Regions from separate parts of the Fusibacter fontis genome, predicted to be linked through region 1. Evidence: riboswitches for the same ligand, from Rfam matches in the RefSeq annotation. Region 1 holds a riboswitch; each other region holds the start of a gene.
What was found. A riboswitch is a leader RNA that binds a small molecule or an ion and turns the genes downstream of it on or off. The one in region 1 is predicted to bind cobalamin.

Region 1 (5,010 bases):
CTCGATTACATTTATACCGATATTAACGATGCCAAATGACGACATTACACATCCAATACCGGACTTGACGGGATACATCACAGAAGGGCAAATAGTACTCGCTCGTGACTTAGCAAATCGTGACCTCAATCCACCTGTAAATGTCATGCCTTCATTGTCTCGACTCATGAAAGATGGCATCGGTGCTGGTTACACGCGCGATGAACATCCCGATCTTGCGAATCAACTTTTCTCCTCATTTTCAAAGGTGTTAGAAGTGAGATCGCTCGCTCAAATCATCGGTGAATCTGATTTGTCGGAACTCGATCAAAAATATATGGCATTTGGACGTAAGTTTGAAGAAATGTTCATCAATCAAAGTTTTGAAAAGAGACGGACCATCACTGAAAGTTTGGATTTAGGGTGGGAAATTCTCTCGATTTTACCTCCAGAGGCATTGGATCGACTAGATGATGAGACCATTCAAAAGTACTATAAAAAAGCATGATAAAAAAGCATGATAAAAAGAGGAAACGTAATGGAGAAGATGACACCAACCAAAGCCAACTTAATCAAGTCAAAGTCGATGCTCGCATTTTCAAAGCAAGGATATCAATTGCTTGATAAGAAAAGAAGTGTGTTGATACGTGAGATGATGCAGATGATTGATGAAGTGAAAGCACTTCAACAAGACATTGACGCGGTGTTTAAAGAGGTGTACGAAGCGTTACATCATGCCAACTTAACCACAGGATCTGAGGTCGTGTCTGACATTGCAAAGACCATCCCTCCGAATAGTTCACTTGAAATTTTAAATAGAAGCGTCATGAATGTTGAAATTCCAACAATTAAGCGAGAAAAAGTCGAGCTTCAGCCTTATTATGGCTTTTATCGCACCAACTCGTCTATTGATCTCGTCGTCGTAAAAATGAATGAGGTTAAAAACTTGATATTTAGACTTGCAGAAGTTGAAAACTCCGTATATCGCCTCGCTGTGGAAATCAAGCGCACCAGCAAACGTGCCAATGCGCTCGATAAAATTCAGATTCCTAAGTTTACTGAGATCACCAAATGGATAGAAGAATCTCTTGAAGAAAAAGAGCGAGAAGATTTCTTTCGCCTCAAGAGATTGAAGGGCAAATAAGTTGAAAGGCAAGTAAATTTAAAGGCAACAAATCCTTTGATTCGAACTTGCGAGTACAACGTCGTATTGTTTATAATGTGTCACTTTTAAAGTTTCATCAAAAGCGCCATATTTTAGGTAGATTCCGAGATTCATAAGTTTTGCAATCGGTATCTTTTGGGAAAATAATTCATATGTGAGGCCTGTATAAATCATGACTTTCAAATGACGGTTTACAGCTTCTCGAACAAGATGAATAAGTTCAAATGGCTGTTCTGACCACTCTAAACCGCCTAATATAATGCCCTCGTTAAATGGATTTGCTTGAATTTGATCTAGAAGCTCAGATACTTCTATTTCAAGATCGGGCATTTTTTTTATGTCTGAGTTAAAACAATTCTTGCAACCGATATGGCAATGAATCGCGCAGATAAGACAGCCGATAAACGGCGCATCCTCAGTTCTTTCGTGTTCGATGAGTTTATACCTTATCTTCATAATTGATGCCTCTCGTTAAATTCTTGTCGCTTACCGTCATTGAAGAATTTGACATTTCTCAGGTAACCGGTAATGCGCTGATATTTATCAATTTCCTCACCGCAGATGGGGCATGAGTCGGTTGCTTCGTTGATATAGCCGTGGTGCTTGCAGTAATAGTTAACAGGAGATAAACTCACATAAGGCACTTTATATTGAGTGCAGACCGTTTGAACTATTTTTTTAGCTTGTTGTCCGGTGATGGGTTTCCCTAAAAATACATGGATCACTGTCCCACCTGTAAAGAGAATTTGAATATCATTTTGATGATCAAAAACCTGTTGGATAGACTCGATTTTACCAACGGGGATATGGCAACTATTGGTATAATAGGGCGTTTCATACGTTCCTTGAGTTTTGATATCTGGAAAAATCTGCACATCCTTTTTTGCCAAACGATACGCCGTCGATTCTGCCGGAGTGGCTTCAAGATTATAAAGATTTCCCGTTTCCTCTTGAAAGTCTTTGAGTTTTTCACGCATCCATTCTAATACTTCGATGCTGAGTGCTTTACCTCTTTCGGATAAAATATCTTCCCCTAAGAAATTCTCACACATTTCATTGAGTCCCACGAGTCCAATGGTGCTAAAATGATTGTCAAATCCTCCAACATAAGTAGTAAACGCAGGAATTAGACCGGCATTCAAGACATTTTTTTCTAAAAATGAACGCTTGATTTCAAGACTGTCTTTTGCGAGAATCATATTCTTTTCAATGAGTTTAAATAAAGCTTGCTTGCTATTCGCTTGATAGCCATATCTCGGTAAATTAAGTGTTACGACACCTATGGAACCCGTGCTTTCGCCAGCGCCAAAGAGACCGCCATTTTTGCGTTCAAGTTCCCTTAAGTCAAGGCGCAAACGGCAACACATGCTTCGTGCATCTTCGGGTTTCATCTCGCTATTGAGAAAATTTGCAAAATAGGGATAACCAAATTTTCCTGCCATTTCCCAAAGGAGATCGTTAAGTGCATTGTCAAAATCAAATCGACTATGAATGTTATAAGTTGGAATGGGATACGCAAACGGACGTGAATTGGCATCTCCTTTAATCATCAGTTCATAAAAGGCGCGATTGAATAAATCCATCTCTTTTTGACAGTCCCGGTACGTATAAGACAAACGTTCTTTACCCATATATACGCGTTGATCAATTAAATCAAGAGGAGGCGTTAAATCCAATGTAATATTGCTAAATGCGGGTTCTGCACCTCCGCGCGAGTTGGAATTAATAGAAAAAATGAAATTCTGTAAATTTTGTTTCACTTCATCATAAGTGAGATCATCTTCTTTTATAAAAGGTGCAAGATACGTATCCACAGAACTAAAGGCAACAGCGCCCATAATCTCATTTTGATAAATCGTGATGAGGTTCGATAGCTGATTTAGAATTGAAGCAAAATGCTTTGCAGGAGATGACACGGGAATATTGGGGATGCCTTTGACGCCTTCTTGAATGATGCGTCTAAGTGAGTAACCACAGCAATAAAGCGTGATGCCGCCAAGATCGTGTATATGATAATCGCCCTCAATGTATCCTTTTGAAATTTCCGCCGGATACACATGGCGAAGCCAGTAATCCTTTGATACTTCGCTTGAGAGATGTTTATTGAGTGCCCCATAACAATAAGGTGAGTTTGAATTCTCCTTGACGCGCCAATCTTGCTGATTTAAGTATTCTTCCACAATTCTTTGACTTTCTAGCATATTAAGCCTCCTTGACCAGTTCGTTGATAGATTCAATCATAGATTTAATTCAACACACAAAAAAAGCACTTCCATCCAGTGGAAATGCTTCTGTAATCAAGAGAGTGTCAAGCGAATCATCATTCTGAAAAATCTTTCGAATCATCATTCTGAAAAATCTTTCGAATCATCATTCTGAAAAATCTTTTGATATACTTCAAGACCCCATCCCCGGGTGAGTATGTTTTGTTGGCAGGTCTCCTGACTCGTCTTCATCCGCATGTATCCCTTCCCGGCAGTGCCAGTGGTTTGATACAATTGTTCGACTTACAGTAGTGGGTGCTGTTCAGGCTTATCCTGATTCCCTTTTAACATGTGCGACCAACAAAGGTAGTGCTCTTAAATTGTGTTATCAAACAAATGATAGCACTATATATTGTGGTTTGCAAGAGGCGATTTTTTGATAATGAGCCAAATTCCCACTAACAATAGTCCTAAACTCATCCATTGAGACGTTGAAAAAAGCCACTGAAAGCCTCTTTCTGTATCCCCGCGAAGATACTCTAAATTAAATCGCATCACGCTATAGAGAATGAGGTAAACACCTGCTAAAAACCGAGATGAACGTTCTTTTTTTGCATACACAAATAAAATGAAAAAAATAAACAAGTTGAGAATACTTTCAACTAGTTGAACTGGAAACAATGGAATCCCCGATGGAGCGATGGGCGAATGTGTAAAAATCACATGAAAGGGTCCGTGATATGGAATCCCATAACAACAACCTGCTGCGAAACATCCAAGTCTGCCAATTGCGTGAATGAGCGGAATCGAAGGAAGAATCACAGACATCAGTCGACTAAAAGACACCTTAAACTGTTTCGAATAAATATACGCCATGGCGATGCCACCGATAAGCCCACCGTAGAACACAAAGCCACCAGATAAAATGCCCATTAGGACATCTGGATGCGAGAATAAGAAAGCTCTCTTCACCCAAAGCAAACGGGCATTTACAATTAAATATAAAAGTTTTCCACCAACTGCCAATCCAATCACTCCATAGATGTATGTAAAAAATATATCTTCTTTTAGGATCCCTCTATTTTTACTGAGGTAAAGTGATGCCAGAATACCTAAAATGACACCAATGGTAATCAATAGCCCATAGGTGGCAATATCTTTTCCCAAGACATGTAGCACTGGATACATATGAACCTACTTAGTAGCTTCCTAAGCCTAAACTAGCAATTGCACCTACACAAGCTACGCATGCGATAAATGTTAAAGCAGTTAATACAAGTGCGATGATGTTTAGAACAACACCTGCAGTTGCCATGCCAGATGGGCGTGTTTTCTTAGAATTGATTCCCAAGATCAATCCTACGATAGAAAGAATAAGACCTAATAAAGCACCATAGCCAAAAAAGATTGTAACCAAAGAAACAATACCGAGAACTAACGAAGCAATCGCTTTACCGTCAGCAGGTTGTTGTTGATTTGGTTGAGGTTGATAATTGTTTTGTTCCATATAAATAACCCTCCTAAAATATTATGCGTCTGTATAGACACTTTCATTGTAGCATTTATTGTGGAGAGTTTCTACTAAAATAGTTATATTGTTCTACCAAAATGGAAAAAGATGTAAAATGTTGTCTTTTAAAGCGTCTTAAGTATTTGTTGTTC
Region 2 (5,010 bases), 1.6 Mb from region 1:
TGAAACTGAGTTCGCGTATTACACTTTCAAACATTGTGCTCTATACACTCTTAATTGCCGTGACCATGCACTTCGTTTCAATATTTACGAGCCAGTTTCTCTTTATGAAAAATCGTGAAGATCTCATGACGAAGAAAGATCAAATTGAAGATATGCTTGAAGACGAACAAGCATCCCTTAAAATAACCCCAAAAGCATTGCGTTTCCATGCAATTAACGAAAAACTCAAGCAATACTACATCGTGGATAATTATCAAACTATGATTTTAGTATTTGACTCCCTTGGGAGCAATTCGTATTCGCTGAATAAGGAAATGTTTGATTCTCTCTTTTTATCTGAATATAAAATCAGCCCCAAAAACATTGAATTTCAAGTGATTCATCACGAAGATCCAGAACTTAATTTAGAGCGATTAAACATCAATGTCTTCAGTTACGTCAACGCCAATGAAAAAATCAAGTTTTCGAATGCAACACTGAAAATTCCATGTCGCTTTGCAGAGTCTTTTATTGAGCAAACGAAATTTCTCGGCAATAAAATGATGTATACAAGCGTCCGATACGATTCATCCGACGGCTATTCAGCGTATGTTTTGATATTTCTAGATCCCGAAATTGAAAAGAGTTTTCTTTTAAGTTTAAATTCTGCGCTGATCATTTCCTCAGTTTTAGGTATTTTGTTTTTGACTCTATTTGGTCGCCTTTTTACTCGGCGTGCATTAAGACCTCTGGTGGATTTGTCCCATGAAGCACAAAAAATTGACAATGCCGTTTTAAGTTATCGTATTCCGTCCAATCAAACCAATGACGAAGTGGATACCCTCATTAAAAGTTTGAACTTGATGCTACAAAACTTAGAACAATCTTTTGATTATCAAAAGCGTTTTGTTTCAGATGCATCACACGAATTGAGAATTCCACTGACGATTGTTTTAGGCTATATCGATTTGTTAAAAACAATGGGTTATGACGATGAGGCCCTTTTAAAAGAATCTCTTGATTCAATTGAATCAGAAGCCATTAATATGAAAAATCTCGTTGAGAAACTTCTTCTCATTGCAAGACTTGAAAACAATCGCATTACTCTGAATATGGAAAGTATTCAAATGGTTGATTTCTTTGATAAAATTGCACAAGAATGCCACAAATTGTATCCGGATTATCATTTTGAATACGCACTTGATTACAAAGAGAGCATTTACTCGGATTACGAACTCTTAACTCAAGTCATACGCGCACTCAGTGAAAATGCTGTGAAGTATTCTAAACCCAACACCACCATTACATTTTCAACTCGAATAGAACGCCAATACGTCGAGATTTCGGTTAAAGATCAAGGGGTCGGTATAAAAAAAGAAGATATTCCAAAACTGACCAACCGCTTCTATCGCCTCTCTGAGGATCGCAACCGAAAAACAGGTGGTGCTGGCCTTGGACTCTCGATAACAGATTCACTTGTTAAAGCACTTGGTGGCTTTATGCGTATTGAAAGCGACTTGGGAAAGGGCACTCATATTCTTCTTTATTTTCCACTTGTGGACAAACACACTTATTTCAGGCAACAACTTTAATCTAAACACTCATACACGCTAAAAAGGGAGCTTCTCATCTGTTGAGAAACTCCCTTTGTTTATTGATTACTTGTTTTTATAATGTTCCACGAGTTTTTCAAGAGCTGGCAACGAACGTTCAATCATAGCCATATCCACGCAATAAGACATTCTAAAGTATCCTGGATAACCAAATCCGCTTCCAGGTACAAGTAATAAGTTGAATTTTTTCGCTTCCATTACAAATGCGACATCGTCTTCTTCGAGTGCTTTTGGGAACAAATAGAATGCACCTTTTGGTTCCACCATTTCAAATCCTAAAGCTTTCAATTTTGAATACAGCACATTTCGTCTGATTTCATAAAGAGAGATGTCAATCGTTTCATCAAGTGAATCCGCGATTACTTTTTGCCAAATAGCTGGTGCATTGACAAAACCCAGTGTGCGATTCGCAAATGCCAAGCCGCCCATAAAAAGTTCCACATCTTCAAATGTACTATTAATTGCAATATAACCAATTCTTTCACCAGCAAGTCCCAATGATTTTGAGAACGAATTGATCATCACTGCATGGTGATAAAAATTAAGGATATTAGGTACTTTAGCATCACCATATATCAAGACTTTGTAAGGTTCATCAGAAATTAAATAAATCTCTCTTCCAAACTCTTTCTCTTTACGTGCTAAAATTTCGCCCATTCCCTTAAGTGTCTGCTCTGAGTAAATAACCCCTGTTGGATTATTTGGCGAATTGATGATGACAACACGCGTTTTATCCGTGATTTGTTCTTCAAAAGTAGTCAAATCAGGCTCAAATGTTTTTTCATCTGTTTTGATGATTTTAGGAATGCCATTATTGTTATTGATATAAAAGAGATACTCTGCAAAGTAAGGGGCAAAAATAACCACTTCATCTCCACGATCAAGAACGGTTCTTAAAAAGACATTGATACCACCCGCAGCGCCAACTGTCATGAGAATATGTTCATGTGTCAGTGGTTTTTGAGCATCTTTATTAATATACTCTGCTACCTTTTGACGGACATCTTTGTAACCTGCGTTGTCCATATAACGGTGGGATCCTTCAAAATCTCCATTAACAAGTTCTTTCAATTTATCAGTTACTGATTTTGGTGGTTCAAAATAAGGATTACCTAAACTATAATCATAGACATTATCTTCACCAAATTGCTCTTTTAGTTTGCCACCTTCAACAAACATCCGTCTAATCCATGAAGCGTTTTTTAAGCCTTCACTGATTTCTTTTGATATCATACTTGCGCCTCCTAAAATATTCTCCAGACCTATTATATCACAAATGCAAATTATTTTGTAAAGATTAAAATTTTTTTAGAAATCCAACTTCAAATTGACAATTTTCATAAGAATCAGTAAAATAAAGGTGTTATAGGTGCCATTTATTTGGAGAATAGGGAATTAGGTTAAAATCCTAAGCGAACCCATCACTGTAAAACGGAGTATTTGCATTTGCCACTGGGAAACTGGGAAGGCGCAAATTACGAAGATGTTAAGCCAGGAGACCTGCCTATGATCGAACGAATGGATGACGGCAAAACCCATTACCCCTAGGGGTAATGGGTTTTATTTTATTTAAAGGCTAATTTTAATTAGGAGGGCTTATGTTTCAACCATCATTAAAAACAATTCAACCCCTTGACGAGACGACGATGCAACAAGCGCGTTGTCGTATTGATCAACTGGTTAAACCGCAAGGTTCACTCGGTCAAATTGAAGAAGTCGCTATTAAACTTGCAGGAATTTATGGGACGATTGAACCCAAAATCGAGAAAAAAGCACTGATTGTGATGTGTGCAGATAATGGCGTTTGCGAAGAAAATATTGCCTCTGCCCCACAAATCGTGACCTTGGTTCAAGCCATCAATATCGCAAAAGGTATCACTGGGGTCGGTGCATTTGCAAAATTGACACAGACAACGGTCTATCCTGTGGATATCGGTATCAACACACCTGACTCGCATCCATTACTCATCAATCATAAAATCATGCCCGGTACACACAATATATCAAAGACACATGCCATGTCTCGAGATCAAGTGATTCAGGCCATTCAGGTTGGTATTAACATGGTAGGGCGTGCGGTTCAAGAAGGACACAATGTCATCGCAACTGGTGAAATGGGCATTGGAAATACAAGTACCTCCACTGCGATTTTATCCATTTTATCTGGAAAAGATCCCGATGAACTCACTGGCGTTGGTGCAAACTTTCCAGTAGAAAAATTATCTCACAAAGCAGCTGTCATCAAACGCTCTTTAACTTGCAAATCCTTTGATACCTCTGACCCTATCGATATTCTCTCTGCAGTTGGCGGTCTGGATATTGCTGGAATCACGGGAATCATGCTGGGTGGAGCACTCTACCGGGTACCCGTAATTATCGATGGGTATATTTCCACCGTTTCGGCACTATTGGCTGAAAAAATCTGTCCAAGCTGTAAATCGTTCTTATTTCCTTCACACGCATCGCTTGAAAAAAGCGCCGCTCTTGCTACAGAACTCTTGGGTATGAAGCCGTTTTTCAACCTCGAACTTCGATTAGGCGAAGGAAGTGGTGCAGTTTTGGCCTTTAACATTCTCGAAGCTGCCTGTGCCATGATCAACGACATGATTACGTTTGAAGAAGCTGGAATCGCAGTTGTATAATTTTATAAACACTTTTGATTGAAATGTACCTTTTTCCTTTTAGAATCATTCATTTCGCGTTATAATTAGAAAAGAAAGAAATACTAGGAGGGAAAATATGACATATATTTTAGGTCATCGAGGTGCCAAAGCCTACTATGCAGAAAATACACTCTTATCGTTTGAAAATGCCATTAACCAAGGCGCAGACGGTATTGAACTCGATATCCATTATTCAAAAGACGGTCAAATCATGGTATTTCATGACTTTACATTAGATAGAATGTGTGGCGTAAAAGGTGCCATTTACGAGAAGACTGCAAAAGAGCTTAAAGATTGCCGTGTTCATTACAAAAATCAATCCGAAGAAATTCCGACACTCGAAGAAGTCCTCATGCTCCTGACGGCACTTCAAGAAAAATTCAATAAAAAACTGCTGTTAAACGTAGAGTTTAAAGCAGGGAGTGATTTTTATCCAAACATTGAACAACGCACTTTAGACCTTTGCTATCGTTATCTACCATCGTCTCAACTGATCTTTTCATCATTTGACCATTACGCGCTAAAGCGCATAAAAGAAATAGATTCAGAGGCTCAAATCGGTTTATTAACCACATGCGCTATGGTGGATCCTTGGGAATATATTCAAAAATTAAAAGCGAACTTTTATCACCCCAATCATTTGACCCTAACTCAATCAAAACTAGATGAATACACTTCACACCAAATCAAATTAAATCCTTACACTGTCAATGATCCAAACTATGCAAAACTTTTTATTAAAAACCACTGTCATG
Region 3 (5,010 bases), 980 kb from region 1:
CGAACAACTACAAAATACGGGATTAAGTGGCATCGCTGTGGTTTCAGCTATTTTTTCTAAACCTCATATTAGAGAAGCAACTCAAGCGTTATTTAAAAAGGCTTCTATGACCTTTCAAAATTACACCTTAGAGATTCCAAAAGTTCTGACGATTGCAGGATCGGATTCTAGTGGAGGTGCAGGTATTCAAGCAGATTTGAAGACCATCTCAGCATATGGACTCTATGGAATGAGTGTAATCACTGCACTAACTGCTCAAAATACATGCGAAGTCACGGGCATCTTTGAATCGTCTCCAGAATTTGTTCAAGAACAACTCCATGCGGTATTTTCGGACATACAACCAAATGCCATTAAAATAGGCATGGTTTCCAATCCCGAAATCATTGAAGTCATCGCTTCGTTTTTATCAAAACACGTCTCAGCGGATACACATATCGTGTTGGACCCCGTAATGGTCTCGACAAGTGGCAACGCACTTTTGAAATCCGAAGCGGTTAATATGCTAAAACATACCTTGATGCCACTCGCGACTATCATTACACCGAATATTCCAGAAGCTGAGATTTTATCAGGTATGAACATTCACACAAAAGACGACATGATTCGTGCTGCAAAGAGCATTTCACACGCATACTCTGGATATATCCTCATAAAAGGCGGGCATTTAACTCAATGCTGCGATGATCTTTTATTTTATCGCGATAGGAGTTATTGGTATTCGCACGCACGTATTGAAACGACAAATACACACGGAACAGGATGTACGCTCTCAAGTGCTATTGCTTGTGGACTCGCACAAAATTTAGAGCTTACAGATGCCATCAAGGAAGCAAAGTCGTATGTCACCGGTGCACTTTTGTCAGGACTTAATATCGGAAAGGGAAACGGCCCACTCAATCATCAATGGTTTCAAATTCCAACATATAGTGGTATCATATGAGTATAATACTCCTATAAAGGTTGGCATAATTCATGAAAGTTTTTAGACAAACCGTTCAACATCTTAAAAATAATTTTACTCAATATTTTATCTTAGAAGCGATTGTCATGGCGCTTTCTTCAAGTTTCATTATGCCTCAAATACTGAGATTTTATAACTGGGCCATGATTCAGGCTGGAACACCTTATGTTCTTAACGTATCGCTTATTCAACCAGAGCTTTTTTCAGTCCGATTTTGGATGACTCTACTTGGAATTATGGTATTTGCCATTTTACTCTTGATCCAATATTTGGTTCTAATGGTCTTAATCGAATCCAACATTCAAAACCGTCCAGTTACAATAGGCGGTAGTTTTTGGATTACGCTTAAAAATTTAAAACGCCTCATTTTTCCAGGATTTATTCAAATTGTTACGATGGGTATTGTCTTTGTACCTTTCGTATTTAGTACCACTCAATTGACCTTGATGAATATTCCCATTACATTTATCGAATGGTTTCAAAAAATAGGTAAGCTCGATTCATATTGGATCATACTCCTGATTCTATGGCTCTATATCCACATCCATTCTCTTTACTTAATGTACTACATGCTCATTCATCAACTTTCAACGCGAGAAGCTTTCAAAAGAAGCTTTAAAATGATTCGAAGACATCAGTTAAAAACACTCATTCATTGGGTTCCAGTGCTATTGATCGTCTTACTTGTTTGGCTTTTTTTAGGCATATGGATGCAGACGATTGCAGAATGGATGAATGTACTCATTCGTTTTGTCGCACTCAAAAAATTAGTCATCTATTTGCTCAGTATTATCGCCTATAGTATACTACTCCTCAGTTTTCCTTTTATCATTACGTATTTGATGTTTTTATTTAGAGCCGTTATGGAAAAAGACCGCGAAGAAATTCCCGTATTCCAATTTCGTTCGAGAAAAGTCAAATGGCCAAAATGGGTTCATGCACTTCATAAAATTACAGGCCTTATTTTGACAATCACGATTATTGTGACTTTTGGAATCAATTATTTATGGATTGAATCCTTTAAAAAATCCGATGTAAAAATTGCCGCTCACAGAGGGAATTCAAGTGACGCACCAGAAAATACTTTATCGAGTGTTCAATCGGCTATTGCCAAGCAAATAGACTACGTTGAAATCGATATTATGCTCACAGAGGATGGAACACTCGTGTTGCACCACGATAAAACATTAAGTCGAACTGCAGGTGCCAATATCGCGATATCAGATTTTCCTTATAGTGTTATTTCATCCTATGATGTTGGATCACATTTTTCGAAAAAGTTTACCGGTGAAAATATTCCAAAACTCGAAGATGTTTTAAAAGCATGCAAAGGACAAATTAAAGTAATCATCGACATAAAAGCAGAAGATCGACTCAATATTCTCATACCCAAACTGATATTTCTCATTGATGCTCTCGATATGGAAAACGAAGTCTACGTTCAGTCGTTTAATACAAAAATACTTGTGATGATTCGCTCCATCAATCCCAACATCAAAATCGGACAAATTCTCTATTATTTTTCGGGGAATTTAGCTGCTCTCGATGTGGATTTTTACACCATTCGTGCAAACATGCTCACGACGGATTTTGTCAAGCGAGCACATTCGCTTGACCGAAAAGTATGGGTATGGACTGTGAATACAGTCGTTGGTCTCAACGAAGTGATGCGATATAACATAGACGGCATCATCACAGATTTCCCTGAGCGTGCTGAAAACGTCAGGAGTTTAGTGAAGTAGAGATTGCGACTCTGCATTTGGCTAAAATCAAAAAATTATCCTTGGCTTTCGAGTAAAACTCCGCCTTGGTTAATAAAAATTGATCAACTTTGAAAAAACTTTGAAAAAACTTTCAGAAAAGAGACTTTTCAAAATAAATTCATTATGATATGATACTTTTAATTGAATATCAGATTATCGGTCCTTTCGATCATACGAAAGGTTAATAGGGAATGAGGTGAAAAACCTCAGCAGCCCCCGCTACTGTAAAGAAGAACGAAATCTCACATGCCACTGATTATTGGGAAGGCGAGAGAGTAGGATGATATCTAAGCCAGGAGACCTGCCATAATTTTTGCAACAAACAAACTTCGGTGGGAGGTTTAATGTAAGATATATTTTTCAAGTATGTAAAATATGATAAGTATATAACTAAACACAACCATCAGGTTGTGTTTTTTTTATGCCATTATTTTTAAACAACAAAATAATTCATTAATGAGGTGAACGATGAATCCATCCGCAATTTTAATACTCGCACACGGAAGTAAAGTTGAAAAAACAAATGAAACCATGGAACAATACATGGATGCTTTAAAAAAATATTCCGGAGAAGTTTTACTTGAAAAAGCCTACCTTCAATTAATGGAACCTTCCATGGAGACAGCTATTGAAACGTTATATCAAAATGGCGTCCGCCAACTAACCATTTTTCCTTTCTTTTTATTTCAAGGGAACCATATTCTTGAAGATATTCCGTCAGTCATTGAAAGTGAAAAACTTAAATATCCAGATTTGAGCATCCAATTTCTATCAAATATAGGGTTTGATGAAACAATTGTGAAACTCATTGCTACAAGAGTTGGTTTGATATGAGTTATATCAAAGATCCGATGAAAATAGAGTCCACTAGCTTTGAAATCATTGAAAACATTATGAAAGATCATGCATGGACATATCCTAATTCACATCATCATATATACAAAAGAGTCATCCATACTTCTGCTGATTTTGATTACCTAGAGAATTTAAAAGTAGATTCATCATTTGTCGAGCAGCTCATAGCACTCACGGGTGAAACTGTGACACTTTACACCGATACACAAATGGCTTTATCAGGTATCAATAAAAAAGCCCTAAACAAATCAAATTGGCAGGTCAAATGCTTTGTTTCATCGGAGGAAGCCCAAGTGATTGCCTCTAGCAAAGGCATTACAAGATCAATGGCTGCGATTGAAATGGCTTTAACTGAACCAGGAAAGAAAGTATTTGTCATTGGAAATGCGCCTACTGCTATTTTTCAACTACTCGAACACTCAAATTTATCAAAATTTGATGTCATCGGAGTCATAGGTGTTCCGGTTGGTTTTGTTGGTGCTGCTGAATCAAAACAGGCACTGTACGAAAGTACGCTACCTTCGATTGTAGCACTTGGTAGAAAAGGTGGTAGCAATGTTGCAGCAGCCATTGTTAACGCTATATTATACGATGCAGTTGGTAGATAAACTTATGTTATAATCCATTAATTTCATCGAAGATATCGAGGTGCATCTGAAGTGGCAAAACAAAACACAATACAAGAAGTCAATCAAAAGCATAATCAATCTCTAAATTTATATGAATTATCTGACCAAGCGGTTAAATTGCGAAAGGGTTTCACAACTGGAAGCTGCGCGACTGCGGCATCGAAAGCGGCTCTCATCATGTTAAGCCAAACAAAGGTGTCTACAATTGATGCGATTGATATCGAGCTCCCAGACGCATCCAAACTTACTGTACCGGTTGCAAAGATTACGCGCAATGATGATGGTTCAGTCACATGTACGATTGTTAAAGATGCCGGTGATGATCACGATGTCACCAATCAACTTGAAATAGAGGCCATAGTGGAATGGACACACACAATGGGCGATATTGATATTCGTGGCGGTAAAGGTGTCGGAATTGTTACAAAATCAGGGCTACAAATACCTATTGGTCATGCGGCAATCAATCCAATTCCGCTGAAGATGATTCGACATAACTTACGCCCATTGCTCGATGGTAAGCAAAGAGTTCGCGTGACTATCTGTGTGCCAAAAGGGGAAGAAATAGCGTTAAAAACATTTAATCCTCGTTTAGGAATAGAAGGAGGCATCTCAATTATTGGCACAACAGGAATTGTTCGTCCAATGAGTGAAGATGCGTTTAAAAGCACTATTTACACAGAATTGTCACAAAAAAAATCACTAGGTGTTCTCGATGTTGTTCTGGTTCCTGGCCAACATGGAGAAAAATATGCTATTGAACATCAACATATTTCGATTCATCAGATTGTACACGTTG
Region 4 (5,010 bases), 320 kb from region 1:
TAACACCACCAAAGTAGTTGTACATATGAACATGGGCCGTTATCCAAGCACGTTGCTTTTCATTGATGAAGGCTTCAACATACGCGTATTGACTATAAGTCATGACACTAACAAAAAGATATGCATCTATGACTTCGCCGGTATCGGGATCAATTATTTTGGCTGGATCACCAGCCCAATCTACCTCGACTTGTTCTCCAGGTTTTCGACTAATATGCATAGTTGCACGACGCTTTTGTTCATCCTCTTGAAGGTAACGACAAAACTGAGAGTACATGAGTGGTGTTTCACCGCTAAGTCTGCATTCTTCCATGTACTCAGCCCAAAGCAACTTCTTGCTTACACCGTTTTTAAGCAGTTCGCCTCGGATGTACGCATAGTTGGGTTGGCGCTTGCCATGAGGCTCTTTCTGAGCAGGGAAAAGTAATGTTTGCCACTCATGGTTGGTTCTTGTGTTACTCTTTGTCCACTGGACACCTAATTCGGTCGCTTTTTTAACTATTTTTGCGACTGTGTTGCGCGAACAAGAACAGCTGAGCGCAATATTTCGCTCACTAAACCCAAGACTTTTAAGTCTCAGAATTTCATTATAATCGGTCATTAAATGACCTCCTTTACATGTATTTACATCTTTTGGATGTATGATTACAGTATAAAGGTTTTATTTCAAATGGCTCACACAACGGAATGGTGGCTCAATCTAAAACGGAATGATGGCTCAATTATATCGGACAGGTGGATCAATTTAGTGCGGATTATTCAATCATCATTTGTTTATAATCTTTTTTACATTATAATTGATAATAAAGACCTAATCAAACGATTTAATAAGTGTGACGTTTATTTAATAAAAAAATTTACTATGCGTATTCACAATTGCTTAGGTAGGCAATTATTCTAGCTTTATAGTTCGGTATTTGTATTAAGTGGTTTTTTATAGGGAATTTTATTAATTTTACTTAAGATGATTATAGAATACATTGATATTTGAATAGGAGCGAGGGATAAATCGGTTTTATTCTTAGGTGTGAAAATTTAGATTATTTAGGAGGTTATATGAACTACTTCAAAGAACAGTTTTCGCTAAAAGCGACGAATGGTAAAATTGTTGATTTGGAATTATTGAAATCTCAGAAGTTTATCCTTTATTTTTATCCCAAAGATCTTACATCAGCTTGTTCACTCGAAGCAATTGAGTTTGCGCAGTTATATGACGAGTTTAGAATGTTGGGATATCATATTTATGGTATTAGTAAGGATTCGCTGACTTCTCATGAAAAATTTAAGGATAAAAATACCTTACCATTTACACTGATCAGTGATCCTGATAAGTTGTTAATTCAGTGGTTTAGTGTATTAAAAGATAAAAAATTATATGGAAAAATTGTAAAAGGCATTGAGAGATCCACGTTTATTTATAAAGAAGATTTACTCTTGATTAATGAGTTTAGAAATGTTAAAGCACCTGGGCATGCAAAAAAAATTCTAGATTTTTTACAAGGGATTGAAATCAAATAGGAGTTCGCAGTAATGAATCTTTTGTCATATTTGAAATTCACCTAAATCCTTGACACGTGCTATCTCAAATAATATAATGAACATGTTAAGTTAACTGAATAGGAATAAAGGTGCTTAGTTAAAAGCTAAGAGGGAAAGAGGTTAAAATCCTCTGCAGCCCCCGCTACTGTAAGTAGGGATGAAATTCGCATTGCCACCAATTTTGGGAAGGCGCGATGAGTAAGTTGATCTACAAGCCAGGAAACCTGCCTTTGTTTTGAATGTTTTATCGGCTTCGGTGGGAGGCAGGGTGATTTATACAATGATTCATTGTATTCAACACACGTTTCCGACGTGTGTTTTTTATTTAGATGGATAAAATTTGACTGAGTTCAAAGGTCTAAAAGTTAATGGTTAAACTTTAGAATTATAAGTCATAATTTAAAGATGGACGTCAGATTTTAAAGTTTGAAGTCGGAAATTAAAATTTGGAGTCGGATTTTTGGTTTGAAATCGGAATTTTTGAATGGATATTTAGAATTTTGATAGTGAGTAAGATTCTTTCATATATGCGAGGGATTATGTCAAAAAAAATTATGTTTCAAGGAACGGGCTCTTCTGTTGGTAAAAGTATCACAGTAGCTGCTGTTTGTAGAATTTTAAATAATAGAGGCTTTTCGGTTGCGCCATTCAAATCTCAGAACATGTCGTTAAATTCTTTTATTACCGATGATGGTAAAGAGATGGGAAGAGCTCAAGTTGTTCAAGCTGAAGCCGCACGAATTAAGCCATTAGTTGAAATGAATCCGATTTTATTAAAACCTACAAATGAAATGGGTAGTCAGGTAATCCTTAATGGTGAAATCTTTCAAAATATGGAATCAAGCCAATATTTTTCGTCAAAAGAATACTTAATTCCACATATCCAGAAGGCGTTTAATACCTTGTCGTCTCAGTATGAAGTCATTGTGATTGAAGGCGCTGGTTCCCCTGCTGAAATCAATTTGAGAAGTCGTGATATTGTCAATATGGGATTGGCTGAAATCATTGATACAGACGTTATATTGATTGGAGATGTCGATAAAGGCGGGGTATTTGCATCACTTTATGGGACATTTATGTTGTTCTCAGAAGCTGAAAGAAAGAGAGTCAAAGGCTTTATTATTAATAAGTTTCGTGGACATGTCGATTTATTAATGCCCGGTGTTGAAATGCTTGAAAAATTAATTGATCGCCCGTGTTTAGGTGTGCTTCCCTTTATTTCAAATTTAAAAATTGATGATGAGGATAGTGTTTCAGAACGCTTAAATTATCAATCGGATAAGCAAATCAAAATTGGTGTAGTTAAATTGCCTTATATGTCAAATTTTACTGATTTTGTACCGTTTGATTTGGAAAGTGATGTAAGTTTAGAATATGTGATGACACCTGATCAATTGAAAAATTGTGATGCCGTGATTCTCCCTGGAACTAAAAATACAATGAACGATTTGAAATTTTTGATCACATCTGGATTCAGTCAAGCAATTTATAATGCGCATCGACATAATGTGCCTGTTATTGGCATATGTGGCGGCTATCAGATGTTAGGCAAATCAATTGAGGATATTTATCATGTAGAGTCTTCGGAACAAAAAATGAATGGATTAGGACTCTTAGATGTAAGCACAAAGATGGCACTCACCAAAACAACACGACAGGCGTCTGGAGTGACGATGAATCCGTTTTTAGACATAGAGATGAAACAAATGGAACTAAAAGGCTATGAAATTCATATGGGAGAAACAGAGTATTTGAATCATCAAGTTCAGCCATTTATGAAAACGGATTGTTCTGAATTCGATGGTGCGATTTCAAGTGATGGACTTGTTCTTGGAACATATTTTCATGGTATTTTTGAAAATGATGATTTTCGAACCTTATTATTAAATGCGTTAAGAAAGAAAAAAGGTATCGAAGAATGTAATAACGGACTCGACTACGAGGTGTTTAAAGACCAAGAATATAATCGATTGGCACAAACTGTCGAAGAGCATTTGAATTGTGAATTACTACTTAAAATATTAAACGAATCAAGAGAGTGAATCCGTGGATAATTTTGAAAACATGCTTATTTATAGTTTTATCAATATTGCAATTGCATTATTGTTAGACGCATTGCTAGGTGATCCTCCTAATTGGCCGCATCCAATTAGGTTCATAGGATGGATGATTGCTAAAATCGAAAAAATCGTTCGAAGATATGTGAAAAATCTTTATCTCGGAGGATTCATATTAATGATTGGAACCTTGACTTCTGTCGCTCTTCCAATATTTTTGATGAAAGCAATCATTCATCCGACTTTTTTTAGATTCATAGAAATATATTTGTTATATACCTGTGTCGCTGCACGCTGTTTATCAATTGAAGGCATTAAAGTAAGACAAAGTTTACAAGCAGGTAAAATTGAAGTTGCTAGGAAGCAGTTATCCTATTTGGTCGGTAGAGATACGGAGCAATTAGAAGAAAATGAAATCACTCGAGGTGTAATAGAAACAATTGCAGAAAATACCATTGATGGCGTTTTAGCACCTCTTTTTTACATGATTATCGGTGGTATTTTTGGATATGCTTCACTTTTTGCGATGTTTTATAAATCAATCAATACATTAGATTCAATGGTAGGATATGTTCAAGAGCCGTATAAGGAAATTGGATTCTTTTCAGCTAAAACCGATGATGTATTTAATTGGATTCCCGCACGTATCGGTTCTTATATTATTTTGATCTCAGGATTCCTATGTGGCAATGACTTCGTTCGAGGATTTAATGTGTATCATAGAGACAAATATCATCACAAAAGCCCTAATTCTGGACACCCTGAATCAGCCGTTGCTGGACTTTTAGGAATTCAGTTAGGTGGAACAAATAGTTATTTTGGATCCATTGTAGTAAAACCAACTATTGGCGATTCTATACATGTTATGAACGCAAAACATATCACCCAAACGATTCGAATTATGTTTGTTTCAGAAGTTGTGTTGTTTTGCATAAGTATGTCAATCTTATTTTTAGCCTTTAGCTTTTAACCTTTTGCTTTTAGCATGGTTAATAGTTAGATGGATTCATTTAATTAATACAATTGAATCGTAGTCGTTCATAAGACTTAATGATTTTATAAGATGTAATGGCTATATAAGATGTAACAACTATATAAAGTGTAACAACTAGGTAGATGACACAAAGGATATCAGTGAGGCGTAATGTGAATTTTCATGGTGGGCAATATAAAAAAAATGGAATAAATGATTTTAGTGTAAATATCCCTCAAATACCGTTTGATTCTTCGTATCAAGCATTGTTGACTCAAACAATTTGCAAACTATACGATTATCCGGAAATTGATGGAGAAACTGCAAGAGATGCTGTTTCTAATTATCTTAATTGGCCAAGTGAAAATATTGTACTAGGGAATGGCGCAACAGATTTAATTTATTTGATTGCCCGTGCGTATCGGTTTAAACGAGCAATGA

Region 2: it holds a riboswitch for cobalamin, as region 1 does, so the genes downstream of both, cobT (nicotinate-nucleotide--dimethylbenzimidazole phosphoribosyltransferase) here and ACZ41W_RS07660 (ribonucleoside triphosphate reductase) in region 1, are expected to answer to the same signal.
Region 3: it holds a riboswitch for cobalamin, as region 1 does, so the genes downstream of both, ACZ41W_RS03245 (sirohydrochlorin chelatase) here and ACZ41W_RS07660 (ribonucleoside triphosphate reductase) in region 1, are expected to answer to the same signal.
Region 4: it holds a riboswitch for cobalamin, as region 1 does, so the genes downstream of both, ACZ41W_RS06225 (cobyric acid synthase) here and ACZ41W_RS07660 (ribonucleoside triphosphate reductase) in region 1, are expected to answer to the same signal.

Annotation. Positions count from the first base shown of each region.
Region 1 is NZ_AP042445.1:1,698,281-1,703,290, reverse strand. It holds gene ACZ41W_RS07675 (V-type ATP synthase subunit B) at 1-487, shown strand, start outside; gene ACZ41W_RS07670 (V-type ATP synthase subunit D) at 518-1,123, shown strand; gene ACZ41W_RS07665 (4Fe-4S cluster-binding domain-containing protein) at 1,142-1,600, opposite strand; gene ACZ41W_RS07660 (ribonucleoside triphosphate reductase) at 1,597-3,345, opposite strand; cobalamin riboswitch at 3,559-3,725, opposite strand; gene ACZ41W_RS07655 (prolipoprotein diacylglyceryl transferase) at 3,754-4,536, opposite strand; gene ACZ41W_RS07650 (DUF4190 domain-containing protein) at 4,547-4,855, opposite strand.
Region 2 is NZ_AP042445.1:3,304,171-3,309,180, reverse strand. It holds gene ACZ41W_RS15010 (sensor histidine kinase) at 1-1,571, shown strand, start outside; gene ACZ41W_RS15005 (pyridoxal phosphate-dependent aminotransferase) at 1,638-2,825, opposite strand; cobalamin riboswitch at 2,943-3,114, shown strand; gene cobT (nicotinate-nucleotide--dimethylbenzimidazole phosphoribosyltransferase) at 3,191-4,234, shown strand; gene ACZ41W_RS14995 (glycerophosphodiester phosphodiesterase) at 4,332-5,010, shown strand, end outside.
Region 3 is NZ_AP042445.1:719,534-724,543, reverse strand. It holds gene thiD (bifunctional hydroxymethylpyrimidine kinase/phosphomethylpyrimidine kinase) at 1-943, shown strand, start outside; gene ACZ41W_RS03250 (glycerophosphodiester phosphodiesterase family protein) at 976-2,706, shown strand; cobalamin riboswitch at 2,867-3,050, shown strand; gene ACZ41W_RS03245 (sirohydrochlorin chelatase) at 3,196-3,561, shown strand; gene ACZ41W_RS03240 (precorrin-8X methylmutase) at 3,558-4,190, shown strand; gene cbiD (cobalt-precorrin-5B (C(1))-methyltransferase CbiD) at 4,242-5,010, shown strand, end outside.
Region 4 is NZ_AP042445.1:1,381,212-1,386,221, reverse strand. It holds gene istA (IS21 family transposase) at 1-601, opposite strand, end outside; gene ACZ41W_RS06230 (peroxiredoxin) at 1,057-1,518, shown strand; cobalamin riboswitch at 1,610-1,785, shown strand; gene ACZ41W_RS06225 (cobyric acid synthase) at 2,079-3,581, shown strand; gene cbiB (adenosylcobinamide-phosphate synthase CbiB) at 3,586-4,566, shown strand; gene ACZ41W_RS06215 (pyridoxal phosphate-dependent aminotransferase) at 4,743-5,010, shown strand, end outside.